2 regions of the Streptomyces sp. NPDC093149 genome follow, and region 2 is predicted to be linked to the other one. Evidence: riboswitches for the same ligand, from Rfam matches in the RefSeq annotation. Region 2 holds a riboswitch; the other holds the start of a gene.
What was found. A riboswitch is a leader RNA that binds a small molecule or an ion and turns the genes downstream of it on or off. The one in region 2 is predicted to bind cyclic di-AMP.

Region 1 (3,886 bases), on a different contig from region 2:
GCCTTTGCCGATGCCGTGGTGGACGGGGACGAACTCCGCATCGGCTTCACCGACTCCGTGCACCGGCTCGCGCTCACGCTGCACTACCGGATGCGGAACGACTCCGATGTGATCGAGCGCTGGGCCACCGTCGCCCACGCCGGCCCCGACGGCCCGCCGCTGGAACTGCTGCGCGCCGATGCCGCCGCCTGGGCGCTGCCCGCCCGCGACGGCTGGCGGCTGAGCCGACTGCACGGCCGCTGGGCGGCGGAGTCCCGGCTCGCACGGGCGGAGCTGACGTACGGCGAAAGCGTCATCTCCAGCAGGCGTGGCCATACGGGCCACCAGTACCTGCCGTGGGTCGCACTCGATGCCGACGGGGCGGCGACCGAGGAGAGCGGGGAGGTGTACGGATGCGCGCTCGGCTGGTCCGGGTCGTGGCGGATCTCCGTGCAGCGGCTCCCCGACGGGCTCGTGCAGATCACCGGCGGTGCGGGCTACGACGACTCCGGGCTGCTGCTGCTCGGACCGGGGGAGTCCTACGTCACACCCGTCTTCGCCGGGCTGTGGAGCGCGGAGGGGTTCGGCGGGGCGAGCCGGGCCTGGCACGCCTGGCAGTTGGCCCATGTGATCCCGGACGCCGAGAGTCTGCGGCCGGTGCTCTACAACTCCTGGGAGGCGACCGGCTTCGACATCTCGCAGGAGCAGCAGCGCGCCCTCGCCGAGCGGGCCGCCGCGATGGGGGTCGAGCTGTTCGTCGTGGACGACGCGTGGTTCGGCCGGCGCACCAGTGACCGGGCGGGGCTCGGGGACTGGACGCCGAATCCGGACCGCTTCCCCGGCGGGCTGAAGCCGCTCGCCGACGAAGTGCACCGTCTCGGTATGCAGTTCGGCATCTGGGTCGAGCCGGAAATGGTCAATGCCGACAGCGATCTCTATCGTGCACACCCGGACTGGGTGCAGCACTTCCCCGGCCGGACCCGTACCGAGTTCCGTAATCAGCTGGTGCTCAATCTGGCCCGCACCGATGTGCGGGAACATCTCTACGGGCAATTGGACACGCTGCTCTCCAGTGCGCCCGTCGACTATGTGAAATGGGACTTCAACCGCTCCTTCACGGATGCGGGCTGGCCCGGCGAGGAGTATCCGCAGAAGCTCTGGATCGAGCATGTGCACGCCCTCTACGAGCTGATCGACCGACTCCGGGCCGCGCACCCCTCGGTCGCCTTCGAGTCCTGCTCGGGCGGCGGCGGCCGGATCGATCTGGGGATTCTGTCCCGTACGGACCAGGTATGGACCTCCGACAACACCGACCCGCTCGACCGCCTCGCCATCCAGGAGGGCTTCGGCCAGATCCATCCGGCCCGGGTGATGGCCGCCTGGGTCACCGACAGTCCGAACGTCCAGCTCAACGACCGGGTCAGCTCGTTGCGCTTCCGCTTCGTGAGCGCGATGGCCGGTGTGCTCGGGATCGGCGGGGACCTCACCGAATGGAGTGAGGGGGAACTCGCCGAGGCGCGGGACTGGGTGGGTCTCTACAAGGAGATCCGGTCGGTGGTGCAGCACGGCTCCCTGTACCGGCTGCGCGCCCCGCGGGGCGGACTCGGTGCGGTCCAGTACGTCCACGGGGAGGAGAGCGTGGTCCTGATGTGGCTGGAGGCGCAGAGGTACGGGGAGCGCCCCCCGGCCCTCAGGCTGCGCGGGCTCGACCCCGCGGCGACGTACACCTGCCTGGACACCGGGGCGGTGCACCACGGCTCGGTGCTGCTGCACCAGGGGCTGCACACCGGGCTTCGTGGGGATCTCGACGCGGGGGTCCTGAGGCTGCGGCGCGAGCGATGAACATGCCATGTCCGTAATGCGCAGATTTCGTACGAACTCGCACTGTTTGTCGGGTAGATGGCCGTCCTCTCGTGAGCGGGATCATATCCGTGACGGTGTGTGCCGACGGGGTGGTCGGGTATTCCGTGCGCGGCGCGGAAATTCAAGATCCTTGATCCACGGAGTGTGACCGGAATTCCGCGCCGAATTCACGGCGCGGATTCCGGTGCGGAACCGGTGGCTTGTTCTCGCCGTCCCGACTCGCTTACGGTCGCCGTCAATCCGGTCGGACCGCCTAATCCTGCCGCCGCCCGGAATTCGCACCCACTCATCGTGTGGCAGGAGCGGGGGAACCAGGTAGGCCGCCGATCGGAGAAATCCGGCCGGCTCGGGGTGAAGTCGCGCTCGGCGCGGCCGGGCATCTCCAGCCCGAACCCGACAGCTCACCTCGCAGGCGCCGGAGAGGAAACACCCCATGCCCATATCGGGTAAGCATCGTCGTACGAAGTCCAGCGTCATCGCCCGTGGTGTCGTCGCCGCAGGCGCCGGTGGCGCCGTCATCGCGCTGCCGCTGCTCGGCGCCACCGGTGCCCACGCCGCGGAACAGGCCGCCCCGGCCGCCGCCGCGCAGTCCGCCTCCGTTGCCGCGCACGCCGCCCCGGCCCGGCCGGTCGCGCAGCAGCAGCCCGCCACCACGACCTACTCCGTCGTCTCCGGCGACTACCTGTCGAAGATCGCCGCCGAGCACAAGATCGAGGGCGGCTGGCAGAAGCTGTACCAGGACAACCGTGAGGTCGTCGGTGACGACCCCGGCCTGATCTTCCCGGGCATGAAGCTGACGCTCGGCGGCAAGGCGTCGGCCGACGACGCGGCCACCGGCGCCGGTGCGGGATCGGCCCTCCCCTCGAAGGCCCCCTCGGTTCCCTCGTCGGTCGTGGAGAAGTCCGCCCCGGCCAAGTCCGCCCCGGCCAAGGAGTCCAAGACCTCCGCCCCGGCCGCCCAGCGCAGCAGCTCCGGCTACGTCCACCCGGTCCCCGGCAACCACACCACCGGTTACCGCGCCTCCGGCTCCAACTGGTCCAGCGGCAGCCACACCGGGATCGACTTCCCCGTCTTCACCGGTACCAGCGTGAAGGCCATCACCTCCGGCACGGTCGTCACCGCCGGCTGGGGTGGCGCGTACGGCAACCAGGTCGTCATCAAGCACGCCGACGGCCACTACTCGCAGTACGGTCACCTGTCCTCGATCTCCGTGTCGGCGGGCCAGTCCGTGAGCACCGGTCAGCAGGTCGGCCTCTCCGGCGCCACCGGCAACGCCACCGGACCGCACCTGCACTTCGAGGTCCGCACGGGCCCGGCGTACGGTTCGGACATCGACCCGATCGCCTTCCTGGCTTCGCACGGCATCTACGTCTGAGCCGAGCAGCCGGGCAGTTGAACAACCGGCGTCCTTCGTCCGGATCGGGCCGGATCGGCGTGCCGGGCACGCGAGACCGGCGTGATCCGGGCGAAAGGACCTGGGGGTGACCCGAGCCACACAGAAGGGGTGGTGCGCGGCGGCGCACCACCCCTTCTGCTCAGACCGACCGGCACATGGGAGGCGGCGTCGCGCGGCTGGGCACGCGCATTTGCGGCGTTGTCGTCGGTCGACAACTCCCCCATAGCCCGAAAGGCATGGGAGGGGCCCCCTCCGCGTTGCCTCCCTCCTCCGCCTTGCAGCCGCACGCACCCAGCCGCGCTTCTTCTTCCACCCCCCCATGTGTCGGTCGGTCTTATTCCCTCTTTACCGAAACCTGACCGGGTGGTCTATCTCACCACCCGTCAACCCCTTATTACGGTCGCGTAGGTCACATTCGGCGGTGCAGGATAAGCGTTTGTGGCAGACGATTCGAGAAATAATCAACGTGGCGTCATCAACCGACATGGTGTCATCGGGTCGTACGCGGCGATTGGCGACAGCTTCACCGAGGGGGTCGGCGACCCCGGCCCGGACGGAACCTTTGTCGGCTGGGCGGACCGGTTCGCGGTGCTTCTCGCGGACCAGCTCCCGGACCCCGGTACGGCGACGGACACCGAAGGCTCCGCG
Region 2 (3,886 bases):
GATCGGGGCGATCATGAACTCCTGGATGTCCACGTTGGAGTCGGCGTGCGACCCACCGTTGAGGATGTTCATCATCGGAACGGGCAGCAGGTGCGCGTTCGGGCCGCCGAGGTAGCGGAACAGCGGCAGGTCCGAGGCCTCGGAGGCGGCGTGGGCGACGGCCAGCGAGACGCCGAGGATGGCGTTCGCGCCGAGCGAGCCCTTGTTCTCCGTGGCGTCCAGGTCGAACATCGCCTGGTCGATCAGCCGCTGCTCGGTCGCGTCGTAACCCACGAGCTCCGGGCCGATCTGCTCGATCACGGCGAGGACGGCCTTCTCCACGCCCTTGCCCTGGTAGCGGTTGGGGTCACCGTCGCGAAGCTCGATGGCCTCGAACGCACCGGTGGAGGCGCCGGACGGCACGGCAGCACGGCCCGTGCTGCCGTCGTCGAGGCCAACCTCGACCTCGACCGTGGGGTTCCCCCGGGAGTCGAGGATTTCCCGGGCTACGACGACGTCGATGGACGGCACGAGGCATCTCCTTCTGGGATATGACACTGGTTGTGCAGGGTCACTTTGGCCTTGCGACAAGAGCCTAACCGGCCCGGCCCGCTCAGTCGGACGACCGCCCGTCCCCTGGGACGAAAAAGGACCCAAGAGCGAGTATTGCGGGGCAAACAGCCAGAATTTTACTGGCCAGTAACTACAGAAGTTGAACGATCACGCACCGCAGGGGCCACCCCCGGGACCCGCCCCACGCGGACCGGCCCCGCCCATACGGACGCGAGACGGGCCCGCCCGCACGGACGCGATACGGGGACGACGCGCCCCGCCGGGACGGAGCCGCCGAACACGCACAGGTGGCGCGCCCCGCAGAAGCAGGGGGCCACACGGAAACCCCGGCCCGGCGCGTACGGGGGAATGCGCGCCGGGCCGGGGTGCTCAGGGAGGAGAGGTCCCGGACTACTTCGTCAGGTGCAGCTGCTGACCCGGGTAGATCAGGTCGGCGTCCTTGACGATGTCCTTGTTCAGCTCGAACAGGCGCTGCCAGCCACCCTTGACCTTGTGGTCGGCGGCGATCTGGCTCAGGGAGTCGCCGGCGACGACCTTGTACTCGCCGTCACCCTTCTTGACCTTCTCGCCGGTCGGGGTGGTGACGGTCTTCTTCGACTCGGCCTGCGGGGCGGCGGAACGGTCCGAGCGGTTGGTGGCGGGGGCCTCGGTGCGCTCGGCCTTCTTCGGCTGGGCCGGCTGCGACTGCTGCTTGGGCGCGGCCGGGGCGCTCTGCTGCTGCGTGGCACCGGAGCCGGTCTTCGAGGAGGAGCCGGTGTCGACGCCCGGGTCCACACCGTCGTTGCGCAGGTTGCCGGCGGCGGCGCAGCCCCAGGCACCCGGGCCCTGCATGGCGAGGAGCTTCTCGGCGGTGGCGATCTGCTGAGCCTTGGTGGCCAGGTCGGCACGGGGGGCGTACTGCGTACCGCCGGCTGCGGCCCAGCTGGACTGCGAGAACTGCAGACCGCCGTAGTAGCCGTTGCCGGTGTTGATGGACCAGTTGCCACCGGACTCGCACTGCGCGACGGCGTCCCAGGTCGCGACGGAGGCTGCGGAGGCACCGGTCGCACCCATCAGCGGGACGGCGACGGCGGTACCGGCGACACCGGCGAGCGTGGCGACACGGATGGCCTTGGACGGGCGGCGGTGCTTGCCCTTGCTGGAAAACAGCATGGAACTTCTCCTCACCGACGCCTACGAGGTGAGCTGTCGGGTTCGGGCCAAGTGAGTTGCCCGGTCGCACGTCCTAGCACGCGACTTCACCCCAAGCCGTCCCTGATCCGCCTTTCGGCGATCGGGCCGGCGCCTACCTGGGTCCCCCGCTCCTGCCTACGGCGCTTTACGCGTCTGTTCCCTTCGACCGACGGCAGGATTCGGCGTGACGATCGACGGGGCCCGCGGTGCGAGCGGTTCCGACCGTAAACACAGGCAACCCCCACATTCAACGACGGACACATCGGACAATCAGCCCTTACTTGCATCTGAGGAACCATCGTTTCCGCAGGTCGGAGGCGATACGGAAGGGCTCCCCAGGCGCGACACGCCAGTTGACGCAAAGAGACCCATGTCTCACTTACACATAAGCGGACATAGGCCCCTGAACTACCCCAGTTTTTGAGGCTCTATTAGCCGATTTTCAGACTGCCCTCAGTCGGCCTTCACATCGAGACGGAGGCTCTGGCCAGGGAGGATGAGGTCCGGATCGGAGCCGACCGTCCCCTTGTTGGCCTCATAGAGGGCGGGCCAGCCGCCGGGAACCTTCTGTGCGTCAGCAATCGCCCAGAGGTTGTCACCGGAACGGACGGCGTACGTGCCGTCGACAGCCGACGCGCCCGCGTCGCGGGCGTCACCGCCGCCACGGGAGGCATGGCGACCCGACTCGCGGTCGACGCCACCGTTCGCGTCCGGGCCCTCCTCGGGCGCCGGGGCGCCGCGGTGCTTGCCGCTCACACCATTGGACGAGTCGGATGTACGGGGCGAATCGGATGCATCGTCGGACGGGCCCGAGGACGGGGCGGCCGACTCGGTGGCCGAAGGCTTCGCGGAGTGGCCCTTCTTGCCCGCCGACTTGCCCGCCGACTTGCCTGCCGACTTGCCTGCCGACTTGCCCTGGACACCCGAGGCGCCGCCGGCCTTGTCCGACGGCGCGGCGGCATGGGAGGGGGTGGCCGACTTGCCGTCAGCCGGCTCCGCGCCGTTCGTCGGCTCACCGGGGGGCGCGATCCCCGGATCGACACCCGGCAGTGCCCCGTCCGCCGCGAGACCGGAGATGACCGCACAGCTGGGCCACGCCTGCGGACCCTTGTCGGCCAGGACCTTCTGGGCCACGGCTATCTGCTGCGCGCGGCTGGCGAGGTCGGCACGCGGGGCGTACGACTCGCCGCCGTACGCCTTCCAGGTCTCCGGCGAGAACTGCAGGCCGCCGTAGGAGCCATTGCCGAGGTCGGCGCTCCACGTGCCGCCGCTCTCGCACTCGGCCACCCGGTCCCAGGTCGTGGCATCGGCCGCGTGCGCGCCGGCCGCGCCGAGCAGCGGGATGGCGATGGCCGAGCCGGTCACGCCCGCGGCGACGACGATGGCGGGTGCCTGACGAGGGCGACGGTGTCTGCCGTTCGCGGAGCCCATGAGGTTGCCTTCCGTGTGACTGACGAGTGACTGGTGAGTCGAACGGTGAACCTAGCGGGACTCGAACGCGTGTCACAAGTCGATGCAGCACAGATCACGTGAAAGTCACAGAGTTGACAGAGCGTCACCTTCTGTCGTGGGGACCCCGGGCTCGAACTCCACCGGCAACGTGCGCAGTCCGCGCATGATGAGTCCGCCACGCCACCGCAAATCGGCAGGTTCCACCGCAAGCCGCAGGTCCGGAAGGCGCCTCAGGAGCGTGGCGAGCGCGGTCTGTCCCTCCAGCCGGGCGAGTGGTGCCCCCAGGCAGTAGTGGATGCCGTGCCCGTATCCGAGGTGCTGATTGTCACGCCGTGCAAGGTCGAGCGTGTCGGGGTTCTCGAAGCGTTCCGGGTCGCGGTCGGCGGCGGCGAGCACGACGAGCACGGGGTCACCGGCCGCGATGTCCTGCCCGCCGAGTGTCAGCGGCTCGGTGGCGAACCGCCAGGTCGCCAGCTCCACCGGGCCGTCGTACCGCAGCAGTTCCTCGATGCCGGTCTCCAGCAGATCGCTCTCCCCCGCATCGAGGGAGAGATGCAGCCGCTCGCGCTGCACGGGGTCGCGCAGCAGGGCGTACACCCCGTTGCCGATGAGATTGACCGTCGTCTCGAAGCCGGCGAAGAGGAGGATGAAGGCCATGGCCGCGGCCTCGTTCTCGGTGAGGTGCTCTCCGTGGTCGCTGGCCCTGATC

Region 1: another riboswitch for cyclic di-AMP. It lies ahead of ACIQCZ_RS33440 (peptidoglycan DD-metalloendopeptidase family protein); the one in region 2 lies ahead of ACIQCZ_RS19650 (transglycosylase family protein).

What each region holds. Positions count from the first base shown of each region.
Region 1 covers NZ_JBIVON010000015.1:5,702-9,587, forward strand. The annotation lists gene ACIQCZ_RS33435 (alpha-galactosidase) at 1-1,821, shown strand, start outside; cyclic di-AMP (ydaO/yuaA leader) riboswitch at 2,112-2,272, shown strand; gene ACIQCZ_RS33440 (peptidoglycan DD-metalloendopeptidase family protein) at 2,276-3,217, shown strand; gene ACIQCZ_RS33445 (SGNH/GDSL hydrolase family protein) at 3,677-3,886, shown strand, end outside.
Region 2 covers NZ_JBIVON010000006.1:94,604-98,489, forward strand. The annotation lists gene eno (phosphopyruvate hydratase) at 1-510, opposite strand, end outside; gene ACIQCZ_RS19650 (transglycosylase family protein) at 943-1,704, opposite strand; cyclic di-AMP (ydaO/yuaA leader) riboswitch at 1,708-1,878, opposite strand; gene ACIQCZ_RS19655 (transglycosylase family protein) at 2,179-3,156, opposite strand; gene ACIQCZ_RS19660 (cytochrome P450) at 3,262-3,886, opposite strand, start outside.